DNA from 3 places in the Alloalcanivorax xenomutans genome. Region 1 is predicted to be linked to each of the others. Evidence: predicted binding sites of a transcription regulator. Region 1 holds the regulator's gene; each other region holds the start of a gene.
What was found. The regulator FNR, encoded in region 1, switches genes on or off when oxygen is low (the NO sensors DNR and NnrR bind a similar motif). The targets are predictions, from matches to a motif close to TTGATNTANATCAA.

Region 1 (5,563 bases):
GTGGCCCCTCTGTTCACCGCGACGGTGCTGGCATTGGCCATGGCCACCCTTGTGTTGCATTGGCATCGCGGCCCGGCACAGGCATTCGAGCACATGCTCGCCCTGCTGGTGGTGACCTGTCCTTGCGCCCTGGCTTTGGCGGTGCCGTTAACGCTCTCCGCCACGCTGGCCCGGGGGCTGAAGCTGGGCTTGCTGATTGCTTCCCCCTCTCAGTTTTTATCCTTGCCGGGTATTCGCGGCGTCCTGTTCGACAAAACCGGCACTTTGACCACCGGCCGGTTCCAACGGGTGGAGTGGCGAGCCGCCGCCGACGTCGAATCGGAATGGCTCACCACCCTGCCCCGAATCGCAGCCGGGTTGGAGCGGGACCACCCGCACCCGCTGGCGCGCGCTTTCGATGACCTCTCACCGGTGCCGATCGAGGATTTGCGTTTGAGCCCTGCCGGAGCCAGTGGCCGCTTCCAGGGCCACCAGTGGGCCATGGGCGGTGCGCCGGAGCTGAGCCGTGGCAGTGAGACTTGTCTGGCTCTCACCCGTGACGGCCGGACGCAGGCACTGTTCTGGTTGCGGGATCAACCGCGCGCGGAAGCCCCGGCGGTACTTGATCAACTGCGTCAACGGGGTTGGCGGCTGCGCATGGCCAGTGGTGACGCCGCGGAGCCAGTGGCCACGCTGGCTGAAGAACTGGGCATGGGCGAAGCCCGCTCGCGATTGACGCCCCATGACAAAGCCGCCTGGTTACAGAAGCTGGAACAACAGGAAGGACCGCAAATGATGGTGGGGGATGGCATCAACGATGCTCCCGCACTGTTGCGGGCCACGGTCTCCGTGGCGCCGGCGGCGGCGTCCAGTCTGGCCCGCCGCGCCGCTGGCGTTTATCTGCTCAACGAAGGGCTGCAGGGGCTGGCCGATCTGCCCCGTCTGGCGGATCGCTGCCGGGCGGTGATCCGCCAGAACCTGACCTGGGCTCTCGGCTACAACCTGGTGGCGATTCCTCTGGCCATGGCTGGCTGGATCCCACCCTGGGCCGCGGCTCTGGGGATGTCAGCTTCGTCACTTCTGGTGACGCTCAATGCCAACAGGATAACCACATGGAAAGCCTCCTCTTGTTGATTCCGGTGGCCTTGCTGTTCCTCGCCGTAGCGGTGTGGGCGCTGTTCAAGGCTTTACGCCAGGGCCAGTTCGAGGACCTGGATCATGCCGCCTGGACGGTGATTTTCGAAGACCGGGAACAGCGCCGTAATGCTGGCAAGGGGGTGGGTGATGATCGTTGACCCGCTTACCGTGGCGTTGACCGGCGCTCTCGCCCTCGGTGTCGGCGGGGCCCTTCACTGCGCGGGAATGTGCGGCGGCATCGCCGCCGCCCTGAGTTTCTCGATCCCCGAAGAACGACGGCGTGGCAGCAGGCTGATCGCCTGGCAGAGCTTGTTTGGCAGCGGCCGCCTGTTGAGTTACGCCGGCCTGGGCGCGATCGCCGGGGAGCTGGGCGGGCAATTGGCCAGTGGCCCGGCAGGCGACGGCTGGCACTGGCCAGCGTTACTGTCAGCGCTCCTGATGGTTTTGCTGACCGCTCATTTCCTCGGCCACAGTGCGCCGATCCGGGCTCTGGAGCGTCTCGGGGCCGGACTGTGGCGGCGGCTGTCCCCGTTGACTCGCCGTTTGATGCCGGTGGACCACCCGCTCAAGGCGCTGGCGCTGGGCGGGCTGTGGGGGTTCTTGCCCTGTGGACTGCTTTATTCCGCCCTGGTGCTGGCCGCCGGAACCGGTGAATGGGCTGACGGTGCCCTGGTCATGGGCATGTTCGGCGCCACTACCCTGCTGCCGGTGGGGGCCGCCGGTGTACTCGGCGGGCAACTGTCGCGGTTGCGGCGGGGGCCCGCCCGATATGTGGCGGCGGCGATGACGCTGGCGCTGGCGCTGGTGTTTCTTCAACACGGGCTGCCCGGAGATGTCCATGCTCATCACTATCCTTGATCTGCATCAAGGTCGGCTGTGTTCATAGTGGCATGATGCCGCCATTCCCCTTTGGAGCGCTGACATGACGCAATGGAATCCGGATCTGATCCGCCGATTCGGAGGTCCCGGGCCTCGCTACACGTCCTACCCACCGGCCACCCAGTTCCATGAGGAAGTCGGCGAGGAGGACTATCGGCGCGCCGTTGCTCGCGGCAATCAGGCCCGTCGCCCACTGTCGCTGTACTGTCACATCCCATTCTGCGCCACGGTGTGTTACTACTGCGCCTGCAACCGCATCATCACCGGCAACCGGGCCAAGGCCGAGGATTATCTGACCTTCCTGAAGCAGGAGATCAAAGCCAAGGCGGCGCTGGTGGACCCGCAGCGGCCCGTGGTGCAGATGCACTGGGGCGGTGGCACCCCCACCTACCTCAGCGATGCGCAGATGACCGAGCTGGTTTATGACCTGGCCCGTCATTTCAACCTGCTGGAAGAGGATCGCGGCGAGTACGCCATCGAAGTGGACCCGCGCACGGTGGATCGCGCCCGTCTGGGGCTGCTGCGGGGGCTGGGTTTCAACCGGCTCAGTATCGGTATTCAGGATCTGGATCCGGTGGTGCAGAAGGCGGTGAATCGGGAACAATCCCTTGAGCTGATCACCGAAGTATTCGACGCGGCCCGGGATTTCGGTTTCCACTCCATCAACGCCGACATGATTTACGGCTTGCCCTGGCAGTCTTCCTCCAGCCTGGCTCGCTCCCTGGAACAATTGCTGGCTTTACGCCCGGAGCGCATTTCCCTTTACAACTACGCCCACATGCCGGCGCGCTTCAAGGTGCAGCGGCAGATCCAGGAAACCGCGCTGCCCAGCCCGGAGGAAAAACTCGCCATGCTGAAACTGGCGGGCGAAACCCTGGAGGCGGCCGGCTATGTGCTGATCGGCATGGATCATTTTGCCCTGCCGGATGATCCCATGGCGGTAGCGCAGCGCAACGGCACCCTGCACCGCAATTTTCAAGGCTACTCGCTACATGGCGACGCCGATCTTCTGGGCATGGGGGTCAGCGCGATCAGCGCTTTTGATGATTTCTACGCACAGAACCTCAAGGTTCTGAGCAACTGGCAGGAAGCCGTGCAAGCGGGTCGCATGCCGATTGAACGCGGCTTCCTGCTTGACTGGGATGACCGCCTGCGCCGTGACGTGATCATGGGGCTGCTGTGCGACCTGCGGCTGGATCTGGTCGCCTTCCGGCAGCGTTGGGAAGTGGATTTCGCCGATTACTTCAAGGACCAGCTGGCCGCGCTGGGTGAATTCGAAAAACTGGGGCTGATTGATATGAACGGCCCCGTGTTGAAGGTCACTGACACCGGGCGCCTGGTGGTGCGCGCTCTGGTGATGTTGTTCGACCGCTATGCCGGCACCCCGAACCCACAGCGATTCAGTCGCATTATTTAGCTCGCCGTTACCGATCCGGGAGACCATAATGTCTCAAGCCGTAATTGCAATACGCAGTGTATCCAATATGGAGGTACGCAGCATGCCTCGTCACGTTTCATGCAACGACTGTAGTCTCAGCCCCATTTGCCTGCCGTTGGCGGTGGCGCCTTCCCAGCTCGACGAACTGGATGGCATCATCCGCCGTGGCCGCCCGCTGAAGCGCGGAGAGCACCTGTTTCGTGCCGCCGCCCCGTTCAGCGCCGTTTATGCCGTGCGCTCCGGCGCACTGAAGACCTATGTCCTCTCCGATGAGGGGGAAGAACAGGTTACCGGGTTTTACCTGCCAGGCGAGATCATCGGCATGGACGGCATCAGTACCGCGCACCATGTTTCCAATGCCAAGGCGCTGGAAACCGCTACCGTGTGCGAGATCCCCTTCCATCGCCTGGAAGATCTGTCCCAACGCATCCCCTCCTTGCAGCATCACTTCTTCTCGCTGATGAGCAACGAGATCCGCGCCGACCGCGAACTGCACATGCTGTTGAGCAAGAAGAGCGCGGATGACAGAGTGGCCTCTCTACTGTTATCCCTGGCCGCGCGTCAGCAGCGCCGGGGTTTGAGCAGCCGCCGCTTCCGCCTGCCCATGTCCCGCTATGACATCGCCAATTATCTGGGACTGGCGGTGGAAACGGTTAGCCGCATTTTCACCCGTTTTCAGCAGCAGGATATGCTGCTGGTGGACGGCAGGGATGTGGAAATCGTCGACCGTGAGGCGCTTTGCGGTGGCGGCAGACTACATGTGGAGGCACCATGACTATTCCGACCAATGGCATTCTCGTCGTCCTGGACCGGCACCTGAAGGCCCCGCAGCCGGCGCTGAAGAAAGGCCGGTTGCTGGCCGCGGCGCTGAGCTGCCCGCTAGTGGTGGCCGTCAATAGTGATTCGTCGGCCATGCGTCGCGCGGTGGGGCTTGACCAGAAGCGCCGCCAAGCGGCCGAACAGCAAATTCGCAATGCCTGGGAACGGCGCATTCAGGACTTGCTGGCGGGTACCGAGGCCACCGTGCATATCACCACGCACAAGGATCAGGATGAGGACCTGCGGCAGACGGTCATTGCCGCCAGACCACGTCTGGTGGTGGTACATACCAGTGAGGAAGGCACCCTGAGGCGCCACCTGTTTACGCCGCGGGACTGGTTGTTGATTCGTCGGGCACCCTGCCCCGTGCTTTGCGTGCAGGACCGTCCCTGGAGTGAAACACCTGTGTTTACCGCGGCGATCGAACCGGAGGAAGAGGACGAGAGCGGCCTGGACAGTGCCGTGCTGAGCGCGGCGCGGGAATGGTCGGCGCCGCTGCAGGCATCACTCAACGCCGTGCATGTGCTCGAGCACCCGGACGAAACGTTGTTGTTGGTGGCGGGCGAAGCGTTGCCGGAATACGCCGCCAGCGCCGAGAGCATTCGCAAAAGCCACCGCGAAGCTCTGGACCGTTTCGCCGAGCGCCACGATCTACCGCTGGAACGCACGGAAATGTTGGAAGGACCGATCGCCGGCACCCTGGCTGACTACTGTGAAAATAACGGCACAGATGTACTGGTGGTGGGGACGGTTCGCCGCAACAAAGTGGAACGCCTGCTGCTGGGCGCCACCGCTGAGTCCCTGCTGGTGCATGCCCGCAACGACGTTCTGGTGATCAAACCGGACGGCTTTGACGCCGATTGGCAGTAAGTCGCGGTCGGTGCTAAGAGGCCACTGTCGTGGGAGCCTGCCCTGCAGGCGAATTCAAAGTTCGCTTGCAAGGCAAGCTCCTATGTATGGACTCGCCCGTTGCTGTCAACCCTGCCTTGAACATGGCTACCCGGTGGCATCTATGTATCAGGCCTGTTCGAGGAAGCCTCGGTGGGCTTCTGGCCAACATCGGATAAGCTCGCGGTATGCCGATTACAGAGAGGCTTCAAGAGCCGGTAGGAGCTTAGGCATCGATCCGCGACGGTCTGACCTGGAGTCCATGTTACTCAGCACGGGTTGGAGCGCTTCAGCACCCCGGTGGCAGTACTCGGTGAATCAGTTGTTCATGGTCGCCTCCTGACGGCGGGTGGGCTGACGGTGATAGGTTTGCTCGTTCTGCAGCAACACCCAGAGGATGCGCAGGTTGCGGTTCGCCAGCCG
Region 2 (5,563 bases), 1.5 Mb from region 1:
CCTTTCAACTGCGCCTGCCCCAGCGGGTGGAATACCACCGTTTCGTCCACCCGGTTGATGAACTCCGGACGGAAATGCTGGCCGACCACTTCCATTACCGCAGCTTTCATCGCCTCATAATCGCCTTCGCCGGCCATGCGCTGGATCAGGTCCGACCCCAGGTTCGAGGTCATCACCACCACCGTGTTACGGAAGTCCACGGTGCGGCCCTGGCCATCGGTAAGGCGGCCGTCTTCCAGCACTTGCAGCAGCACGTTGAAGACATCCGGGTGCGCTTTTTCCACTTCATCCAGCAACACCACGGAATACGGTTTACGGCGCACCGCCTCGGTGAGATAACCGCCTTCCTCATAACCGACATAGCCCGGAGGCGCGCCGATCAGCCTGGCCACGGAATGCTTCTCCATGAACTCGGACATGTCGATGCGCACCATGGCTTCCTCGGTATCGAACAGGAAACCGGCCAGCGCCTTGCACAGCTCCGTCTTACCCACCCCGGTGGGGCCGAGGAACAGGAAGCTGCCATTCGGACGGTTCGGATCCGACAGCCCGGCGCGGGAACGCCGCACCGCGTTGGAGACCGCTTCCACCGCCTCTTCCTGGCCAACCACGCGATGATGCAGCGCCTCTTCCATGCGCAACAGCTTCTCGCGCTCGCCCTCCAGCATCTTGGACACCGGAATCCCGGTCCATTTGGAAACCACTTCCGCCACTTCCTCATCGGTAACCTTGTTGCGTAGCAACTGGGTTTCCACCTGAGCGGCTTCCTCGCGCTCCTGGGCCTGCTGAACCTTCTTCTCCAGCTCCGGGATCACCCCGTACTGCAACTCGGACATGCGGTTCAGGTCGCCGGCGCGGCGTGCCTGTTCCATATCCACACGGGCCTGTTCCAGTTCCGCCTTGTACTGTTGAGCGCCCTGCAACGCGGCTTTCTCCGCGTTCCAGATCTCTTCGAGATCGGCGTATTCCTTCTCCAGGGCCGCGATGTCCGCCTCCAGTTTTTCCAGCCGTTTCCTGCTTGCCTCGTCCTCTTCCTTGCGCAGCGCTTCCCGCTCCATCTTCAGTTGGATCAGGCGCCGATCGAGGCGGTCCATTTCCTCCGGCATGGAATCGATTTCCATACGGATACGGCTGGCCGCTTCATCGATCAGATCGATGGCCTTGTCCGGCAACTGGCGGTCGGTGATGTAACGATGGCTCAGTTTGGCGGCGGCGATGATGGCGCCGTCAGTGATGTCGACACCATGGTGAACCTCATAGCGTTCCTTCAGGCCACGCAGGATGGCGATGGTGTCTTCCACCGACGGCTCGTCCACCAGTACTTTCTGGAAACGACGTTCCAGAGCGGCGTCTTTTTCAATGTACTGACGATACTCGTTCAGCGTGGTGGCACCGACGCAATGCAGCTCACCGCGCGCCAACGCCGGCTTGAGCATGTTGCCCGCATCCATGGCGCCATCGGCCTTGCCGGCGCCGACCATGGTGTGCAGCTCATCGATGAACAGGATCACCCGCCCTTCCTGCTTGGACAGTTCGTTGAGCACGGCTTTCAGGCGTTCCTCGAACTCGCCACGGTATTTGGCGCCGGCGATCAGCGCCGCCATATCCAGGGACAGAACCCGCTTTTCCTTGAGCCCTTCCGGCACTTCACCGTTGACGATACGTTGCGCCAGCCCCTCGACGATGGCGGTTTTACCGACCCCCGGCTCACCGATCAGCACCGGGTTGTTCTTGGTCCGGCGCTGTAGCACCTGAATAGTGCGGCGGATTTCATCATCCCGGCCGATCACCGGATCCAGCTTGCCGCTCTCGGCGCGGGCGGTGAGGTCCGTGGTGTACTTCTTGAGGGACTCCATACGATCTTCGGCGTTGGGGTCGTCCACCGATTCACCACCACGAACTTCCTGGATTTTCTCCGCCAGCACCACCTTGCGCACACCGGCGTTCTTCATCAGTTTGCCGACATCACCGTTGTCGTCACAGGCCGCCAGCAACACCGCTTCGGTGGAAATATACTGATCACCGCGTTGTTGAGCTTCCCGGTCCGCCAGGTTCAACAAGCGCCCCAGATTCTGGGAAAGCTGAACATCTCCGGTGAACTGGCCTACGGTGGGCAGCTTGTCCATCGCCATCTTCAGAGCGGTGATCACATCGGCCGGATTGGCGCCGGCCTTTTCCAGCAACGGCGTGGCGACGCCGCCGCGTTGTTGTAGCAGAGCCAGCATCAGATGCACCGGCTCGATGGCATTGTGGCTCTGCCCCACCGCCAGCGATTGGGCTTCGCCCAAGGCTTCCTGCAGACGAGCGGTCAGTTTGTCCATTCGCATGAATGACTTCTCCTGGTTGCGCGTAAGAACCAGCCCTCCACCCTTTTGGTTTCAACGGCACTGGCTATTACCGACTGTTCAAAATCTGATCTATAAATGCGGGCGGCGCCCTGGAATTCAAGCAGCCCATCCCGGAAAAACCGCCGATATTGATCCAGATTAAGAAAAACGGAGATGGCGGGCCCGGCCCCGATCAGGGCTCAAGCCAAACCAGAGAAGCGAAACGGCCGGTCTGGCCTTCCTTGCGGTAGGAATAGAAGTGGGTGAGATCGCCGGCGGTGCAATGCTCCCCTCCGGACACGTCTTCCACACCGGCCTGATGCAACACCAGGGTGGCGGCGTGGGTCAGCGAGAAACGCCAATGGCCGGGGGTGGCGTCACGCGTGAAAGCGGGCTCGAACAGTTCCGAGGATTCCATGAAGGCGCGGCGCACCTCCTCCCCCACCTGATAGACGCGCCCGGAAATCGCCGGCCCCATCCAGGCGGAGAGCGCCTCCCCTTCCGGCGCCAGGATCGACACCGCTCTTTGTACAATCCCGGCATGCAGCCCGCGCCAGCCAGCGTGCACCGCGGCCACCGCGCTGCCGTCCTGGCGCGCCAGTAATACCGGCAGGCAATCCGCGGTGAGCACCACACAAGGCCAGCCGCTCTCGTTGGTCCAGACCCCGTCGGCGCGGTTGTCCCGTTCGCCGGCGCGAATGACCCGGTCACTGTGGATCTGTTGCAGCCAGGCTGGAGGATGATCCACTTGCAGCAGCCGGTGTACATGGCGGCGGGCGGTTTCCACCCGGGCGGGCTCGTCACCGCAGTTGGCGCCGAGATTGAATCCGGCCCAAGGAGGGGGCGAATGACGCCCCAGGCGGGTGGTGACCACCGACCGCACCCGCGGGTGCGGGTGCCATTCCGGCCAGAGCCACTGACTGACATCCGGCAGCGTCATTGCGCCTCCCGGTCCTCCTCGAGGACCCGAATCAGAGTCTGCAGGTCTTCCGGCAGCGGCGTTTCGAATTCCAGATACTCGCCGCTGACCGGGTGCACCAGGCCGAGGCGGCGGGCGTGCAGGGCCTGCCGGGGGAACCGGCGCAACGCCTCGCGTAAGGCCTCGGTGGCGCCAGCGGGAAACTTCAGGCGACCACCGTACAACGGATCCCCCACCAACGGATAGTGGCGGTGAGCCATGTGAACGCGAATCTGATGAGTCCGTCCGGTTTCCAAACGGACCTGGATCCGGGTGTGGGCCCGGTAGCGGTCCATCACACGGAAGTGCGTCACCGCCGGCTTGCCCCCCTGAGCCACCACCGCCTGGCGTTTACGGTCCACCGGATGACGGCCTATGGGCGCATCCACGGTGCCGCCGCCGGTCATCACCCCGACAGCGATGGCTTCGTACTCACGATGCAGACTCTTGTCCTGCAGTTGCGCCACCAGCCCGCTATGCGCCTCCAGGGAGCGGGCCACCACCATCAGACCGGTGGTATCCCGATCCAGGCGGTGGACAATGCCGGCCCGGGGCAGACTTGAGAGACGTTCATCCAAATGGAGCAGCCCATTGAGCAAGGTTCCGTCGGCATGCCCCGCCGCCGGATGCACCACCAGTCCCGCCGGCTTGTTGATGACGATCAGATCCTCATCCTCGTACACCACCGGCAAACTGATTGCCTCGGGCTGATCCTCCAGCTCCGGCGCCAGCTCCGCCTCCAGGGTCAGGCTCTCGCCGCCCACCAGTTTGTCCTTGGGGCGCGCCTTGCGGCCGTTGACGGTCAGAGCGCCTTGCTTGATCCAGGTTTGCAGCCGCGAGCGCGAGAATCCCTCGAACAGCTCCGCCGCCACCTGATCCAAGCGGGCGCCGGCGTGATCCACGCTCACCTGCTCGGTGCGTTGAATTTTCTCCCCGCCGAGATGTCCCATATCGCAACCTGTGATTAAATAGCGCTCCATTGTAGCGCGTCGAACCGAGGAAAAAATGCCACGTCTGTTTTGGCCACTGATTATCGCCGTGATGGTGAGCGCCTGTTCCAGCAAGCCCGTCGAGAGCCCGGAGCGCACCGAGGTCGAGCAATATAAGCAGGCGCGGGAGTCGCTGGAAGCGAAAAATTACCTGACCGCCATCGACAGCCTGAAGGAACTGGAAGCCCGCTTCCCTTATGGCACCTATGCCGAACAGGCGCAGCTGGACCTGATCTACGCCCAGTTCATGTCCCAGGATTACCCGGCCGCGGTGGTCGCCGCCCAGCGCTTCATCCGCTCCTACCCGGCTCACCCGAGCCTGGACTACGCCCTCTATATGCACGGGCTTTCCAACTATTACCTGGAGCGCGGCCTGTTCGATAACATCATGAGCACCGACAAGTCATCCCGTGACCTGAGCGCGGCCCGTAATGCCTTCGAGGACTTCGAGCGTCTGGTGAACCGCTTCCCGGACAGTGACTATGCCCCCGACGCGCGTTCACGCATGGTGTTCATCCGCAACCAGTTCGCCGCTCAGGAACTGCATGCCGCCCGCTATTATGCCCGGCGCGGCGCCTATATCGCCGCCATCAACCGGGCTCAATACGTGGTGCGTCACTATCAGGGCACGCCTTCGGTACCGGAAGCGCTGGCGATCATGGCCAAGGGCTACGAGCGCATCAATCAGCCGGAACTGGCCGACAAGAGCCGCCGGGTACTGGCGCAGAACTGGCCGGATTCCGACTATATGGACGACGACCGGGTCACCCTGTCCTGGTGGCCGGACAAGGACAACGGCATCCTCAGCCTGCTGACCTTCGATTTGCTGTAAGCGGACCACGAGGCCGCTGCAGGAGAACCCCGCGGCGGCTTTGATACCCTTCTCAGTCCCCCGGCCGCCAGCCATTGGTAATCGGATAGCGCCGGTCCTTGCCAAACGCCCTGCGGCTGACTCTCGGCCCCACCGCCGACTGGCGGCGCTTGTATTCATTGCGGTCGGTCAGGCGCACCACCCGATACACCACATCCCGGTCGAAACCGGCGCGGATCACCGCTTCGGCGCTCATATCCTGTTCCACATAGCGCTCCAGAATGGCATCCAGCTCGTCATAGTCGGGCAGCGAATCCGAATCCACCTGATCCGGGGCCAATTCCGCGGACGGCGGCCGGTCGATCACCCGCTGCGGAATGATCTCGGTGCCGGCCTTCTGGTTACGCCAGCGGGCGACGCGGAACACCCAGGTCTTGAAGACGTCCTTGAGCACCGAGAAGCCACCGGCCATATCGCC
Region 3 (5,563 bases), 920 kb from region 1:
GACCCGCGTTGAAGGGGGGCTGTGGCGCGTATTCCAACCCGAGCTGAATCGATTGGGCGACATCGGCGCCGGCCAGTTCCTCGATTACTGTAAGCGCGAAATCAATACCCGCGGTCACCCCGCCGCCGGTGATCAGATTGCCGTCGCGTACCACCCGCTCCGGATCGGCGATGGCGCCGAGCTCACCGAGCATGTCCCGCCAGGCCCAATGGCAGGCGGCCCGCTTGCCGCTCAGCAGTCCGGCGGCGCCGAGAATCAGGGAGCCGGTGCACACCGAGGTCAGATAGCGGGCACTGGCGGCCAACCGTCTGAGTTCCGACAGATAGGCTTGATCCTCCATTACCGCCATGCAGCCCAGGCCGCCGGGTACACACAGCACATCACAGTGGGGGATATCGGTGAGTGCCGCCAGCTCGGCGAATACCAGGCCGTCGGCGTGCACCGGATCACCGTGCAGAGAGGCAACCTGGATCCGGGCACCCGGCAGCCGTGCGAAGAACATATGCGGGCCGGTGAAATCAAGATGAGTAACATCATCGTAAACGGCGAACACGATATTCAAAGTTTGCGTCATGGTGGGTCTCCTGCTTGACGCCCCCAGATTAGGGGAGCAAGGTGATGGCGCCAATGACCAGTTTCCCTCGATTTGCGCCATGCACCGAATTGCCTTTTATGTCTTTCCCGATTTCCAGTTGCTGGACCTCAGCGGTCCGCTGGCGGCCTTTCAAAGGCTGGACCAGCTGGCCCCCGAGCAGGCCTACGATTTGCGCGTGCTTTCCCGTCAGGGAGGTGGCGTGCGCAGCACCGCTGGTATCACCATAGACACCCTCAAACCCGGTCGCGCTATGGTCGATACGTTGATCGTGGTTGGCGGCCGGGGTGCCCACCGGTTGGCCGAGCAGCGTGAAGAGCGGGAGGCTGTCCGGCGTCTGGCGCGGCGGGCCAACCGGGTGGCCAGTGTCTGCACCGGCGCGGTGATTCTGGCTGCGGTGGGGCTGCTGGATGGGCGCCGTGTGACCACGCACTGGCGTTATGCCGCTCAACTGCAACGGCGCTATCCGGCATTGAAGGTGGAAGGCGACCGCATCTATATCCGTGACGGCCATATCTGGACTTCCGCCGGCATCACCGCTGGTATCGATCTGGCGCTGGCCATGATCGAGCAGGATCTGGGATTGGAATTGTCGCGAGCCGCCGCCCGGGAGCTGGTGGTACAGCAACGGCGCTCCGGTGATCAGTCCCAGTTTTCCGAGGCGCTGGCGCTGGAGCCTGAATCCGATCGTGTTCGCATGGCGCTGGATTTTGCCCGCGCCCATCTGCATGAACCGCTGCCGGTGGAACGCTTGGCCGAGGCGGCCTGTTTGGGAACGCGCCAGTTCAGCCGTTTGTTCCGTGCCGAAACCGGAGAGACCCCGGCGCGGGCGGTGGAACGGCTGCGGGTGGAAGCGGCCCGGCACCGGGTGGAAGCCGGCCATGAGCCCATCGAGCGGATTGCCATTATGTATGGGTTCAATGATCCGGAACGCATGCGTCGCGCCTTCGTTCGTCGTTTTGGACATCCCCCACAAGCGTTGCGGCGTCAGGCACGCGGGGATACCCGGCGTTATTGATCCAGATCACTGATCAATCCGGTTTGTCATCGCCAGCTGTTGGGCCGGTTCGCCCATTGATACCGGTCAAAACATAAAGATTCATTTAAAATGCATATTTAATCCAGACCGCGACGGAGAGCCCGATAGCCAAAGTGAGGGTCGGCCATGAAGTCTGGATTAACATCACATACCGTACTGAAGCAGCTCGCCGGGGGGATCGCTCTGGCACTTCTCTTGAGTGGATGCACAACCGGCAAGACGGTGTCCGAAGCGCCGCTTCCGGTGGAGCAAGCGCAACTAACGGCGCCACCTATGGTGCCACCACCGATTTCCCGAAAAGGGCCCGCCAAGGTGGTGGTGGACCTGGAAATGGTGGAACAGGAAATGCGCCTTTCCGATGGCGTTACTTACGAGTTCTGGACTTTCGGTGGCACGGTGCCCGGCAGCTTCATCCGGATCCGGGAAGGCGACACCGTGGAGTTCCACCTCAAGAACCGCCATGACTCTCATGTGGCGCACAATATTGATCTGCACGCGGTCACTGGAACCGGTGGCGGCGCGGAGGCCACCTTCACCCTGCCGGGCCACAAAACGCAGTTCACCTTCAAAGCTCTGAATCCCGGCCTGTACGTCTATCACTGCGCCATGGCGCCGGTGGGAATGCATATCGCCAACGGCATGTACGGCCTGATTCTGGTGGAGCCGGAAGAGGGATTGCCACCGGTGGATCGTGAGTACTACGTCATGCAAGGCGACTTCTACACCGAGGGCGACCACGGGGAACCGGGGCTGCAACCGTTCAGCCTGGAAAAGGCGGTGGACGAGCATCCCACCTACGTGGTCTTCAATGGCAGCGAAGGGGCGCTGACCGGGGAAGGGGCGCTGACCGCCAACGCCGGCGACAAGGTTCGTCTGTTCGTCGGCAACGGGGGCCCCAACCTGGTGTCCAGCTTCCACGTAATTGGTGAGATCTTCGATCGCGTCTTTTACGAAGGGGGCAGCAAGTATCAGGAAAATGTGCAAACCACGCTGATTCCGGCCGGCGGGGCCGCCATGGTCGAGTTCACCACCGATGTCCCGGGCAACTTCATCCTGGTTGATCACAGTATCTTCCGTACTTTCAACAAAGGTGCATTGGGCATTCTCAGCGTGGACGGAACGATGAAACCGGAGATCTACACTGGCCAGCAGTTCAGTGGGGAATACCCTGAAGCCGAAGGTGGGAGATAGAGAATGAAAGGGAAGGGGAGCTGGATTCCATTGCTGTGTTTACTCACCACGGCGGCGCTGGCGAACGAGTACGTTCCGTTGTCCGGCGGCCCCTTCCACTCCAGCTTGCGGTTTGCTGACAACGGCGGGGAGGTCGTTGTCGAAGGCTATCAACTGATGTCACGGCCGGTGCGCGAAGCGGAGTTTTTGGCTTTTGTCCAAGCGCATCCACAATGGCGTCGGGACCGGATTCCCGGACTGTTCGCTGACGCCGGCTACCTGTCTCACTGGGACAGGCCGCTGGCTCCGCGCCCCGGCACTCTGAATTTCCCGGTGACACGGGTGAGCTGGTTCGTGGCGGATGCCTACTGCCGTGCCCGGGGCGCGCGGTTGCCGACCTGGCTGGAGTGGGAATTCGCCGCCGCCGATGCCCGCCAGACGGATGCCCGTGATGATGCCGGCCGCCGCCGCCGGATCCTGACCTTGGGTACCCCCGGCGCTTACCGCGCCGCTGGAGAGAGCGTGCCAAATGTGTATGGCGTGCACGATCTGCATGGGCTGGTCTGGGAATGGCCCTGGGACCACGCCAGCATGATGGCCGCTGCCGATAGCCGCAACGTCGATACCGAAAATCCGCTGCGGTACTGCGGTGGCAGTGCGCTGGCCTTCAGCGATCGCCGCGACTATGCGGTGATCAAACGGGTGGCCTTGCTGTCGGCTCTGTCCGCGCGCACCACCTTGTCCAATCTCGGCTTTCGTTGTGCCAAGGAGCTACCATGAAAGCGAATCGTGAAAAAAATACCCAATCCCGCCCTGCCGTGTGCAGGCCCTGGGACTGCCTGAGTGTGCTACTGCCCTTGCTGGTGTTGGCGATGCTGATGCCTCAGGCGGTACGTGGCGAGCAAAGTCCGCCCGGCGACTCCGTCTACGCGCTGTCCGCCACGGTGCAGAATGAAAAAGGGGAGACGCTGCGGTGGCAGGATCTGCGTGGCCAGCCCCGTCTGGTTTCGATGGTCTATACCCGCTGCCGCATGAGCTGTCCGCTGATCATTCACCAGGGAATGAGCGTGCAACAGCGGCTTCTGGAAGAGGGTTCGGCGGTTCCCCGTCTACTGATCATTTCCATGGACCCGGACCATGACACTCCCGACGTACTGGCGGGAACCATGGCCCGATATCGGCTGACGCCCGGACGGGCCACTTTCCTGCGGCCCCGGGATCATCAGGAGCGAACCATAGCCGCGCTGCTTGATATCCGGTTCCGTCAGCGTGACGACGGCGGCTTCGATCACACCAATGCCTGGCTGTTGCTGGACGCCGACGGCCGCATCGTGGCGCGCACCGAGAAAATGGCCGGCGCCCCGGACCCGGCTTTCGTCCGTGAGGTCGAGGCGGTCATGGCAGCCTATCACTCCCAAGCCCAAGGAGATCACTGATGAACATTGCTTCTTACGCCTCTGTCGGTTTACTGATCTGGGGATGCTCCTCGCTGGCGCAGGCCGCCGACAACTGCCATGTTGCCTTGCGTGGCGACGACAATATGCGCTTTGATCAAACCCAGCTTACGGTATCCTCCCAGTGCGAAGCCGTGACCATTGAACTGGTGCACAGCGGCAAGCTCGGCGCGAACGTCATGGGACACAATGTGGTGGTGACGCTGACCGGAGACTTCAAGGACGTGGCCAAGGCTGGAATGAAGGCCGGGCCTGGGAACGGCTATGTTCCGGTCAACGATGGCCGAGTCATCGGCGCCAGTGACATGATTGGTGGTGGTGAATCCACCTCGCTGACGATTCCGGGGAGTCGTCTGCAAGCGGGGGAAGACTATACTTTCTTCTGCAGCTTTCCCGGTCATTGGACGATGATGAAAGGGACGCTGGTGGTGAACTAACGGTCACCCTGGAATTAAGGCCGGATACTGATACCCTGAAACGTCATGCCGGACTCGGTCCGGCATCTTCCTCGACGAAGCCATGCGTCTTACAGAAGGAGATCCCGGGTGCCGCCCGGGATGACGGAGGTTTTCAGAGGTTCCCCAAGCAAACAGGCGGTGAAAGAGGTGATCAGGGATGAAAACGCTCTTCGAGAAAATACTGGACGGGGCCGGCTTGTTGACGCTGTTCGGGGTCGGCTTGTTGTTTCTGGCGGCCGGGTATTTGTTGGCGACCCTCGTTCTGATGGGGGGTATAAAAGTCCTGATAGGATTCCTGATCCTGGCGGCGTTGGTTGGATTGATGGAAGCAGGCGTGGCCGCGATTCTCATGCTTCCATATCGATTGTGGGTCCGTATCTTCGGTAACAGGACCGAGCCGGCTGCCCCCGCTTCCGACGAAGGTAAGGCCCAAGGCCGCAGGGTGGGGCTGTATGCCTTATGCCTGCTGGTTTTGGGTGCCATGTTTGGTGTGGGCCAGCACGTTGTCGAAAAGGTCAACTGACATGGCGGGAAATAAGAACGCGTATGTGGAAGCCAATAAACTGATGTCGGCTGTGGAACGCCAGTTAATCAGGGAAGATAACGTCGTGGAGGCGAAATGGACCTTGGCAAAAGCAGTGTCCGACTGTCGGGGTGCATTAACAGATGAGGAATACGCGGCTGTGTTGGAGCGGTCATGCCGCCTCATGAGCCTGCACTGTGGCAACCATGAAGAGCTGGAAGCATTGGAAGCAATACTGGACTGGCTTTCCGATGCCGATATCATCACCGAAGAGCAGTATGCCCGTATCGTCCGGGAGACCGATTGTGGCCGTTGGCTATAGTGTTG

Region 2: the regulator FNR is predicted to act here: its motif matches at 2,477-2,490, upstream of clpB (ATP-dependent chaperone ClpB).
Region 3: the regulator FNR is predicted to act here: its motif matches at 1,667-1,680, upstream of nirK (copper-containing nitrite reductase).

Annotation. Positions count from the first base shown of each region.
Region 1 is NZ_CP136538.1:2,245,367-2,250,929, reverse strand. Features, by position in the region: gene RYH70_RS10470 (heavy metal translocating P-type ATPase) at 1-1,113, shown strand, start outside; gene ccoS (cbb3-type cytochrome oxidase assembly protein CcoS) at 1,092-1,274, shown strand; gene RYH70_RS10460 (sulfite exporter TauE/SafE family protein) at 1,264-1,974, shown strand; gene hemN (oxygen-independent coproporphyrinogen III oxidase) at 2,039-3,412, shown strand; gene fnr (fumarate/nitrate reduction transcriptional regulator Fnr) at 3,495-4,208, shown strand; gene RYH70_RS10445 (universal stress protein) at 4,205-5,122, shown strand; gene RYH70_RS10440 (IS110 family RNA-guided transposase) at 5,459-5,563, opposite strand, start outside.
Region 2 is NZ_CP136538.1:3,715,271-3,720,833, forward strand. Features, by position in the region: gene clpB (ATP-dependent chaperone ClpB) at 1-2,327, opposite strand, end outside; gene pgeF (peptidoglycan editing factor PgeF) at 2,521-3,267, opposite strand; gene rluD (23S rRNA pseudouridine(1911/1915/1917) synthase RluD) at 3,264-4,235, opposite strand; gene RYH70_RS17120 (outer membrane protein assembly factor BamD) at 4,291-5,106, shown strand; gene RYH70_RS17125 (NAD+ synthase) at 5,159-5,563, opposite strand, start outside.
Region 3 is NZ_CP136538.1:1,324,428-1,329,990, forward strand. Features, by position in the region: gene RYH70_RS06245 (DJ-1/PfpI family protein) at 1-574, opposite strand, end outside; gene RYH70_RS06250 (GlxA family transcriptional regulator) at 573-1,610, shown strand; gene nirK (copper-containing nitrite reductase) at 1,827-2,822, shown strand; gene RYH70_RS06260 (formylglycine-generating enzyme family protein) at 2,826-3,581, shown strand; gene RYH70_RS06265 (SCO family protein) at 3,578-4,237, shown strand; gene azu (azurin) at 4,237-4,692, shown strand; gene RYH70_RS06275 (hypothetical protein) at 4,871-5,236, shown strand; gene RYH70_RS06280 (hypothetical protein) at 5,238-5,558, shown strand; gene RYH70_RS06285 (glutathione S-transferase N-terminal domain-containing protein) at 5,542-5,563, shown strand, end outside.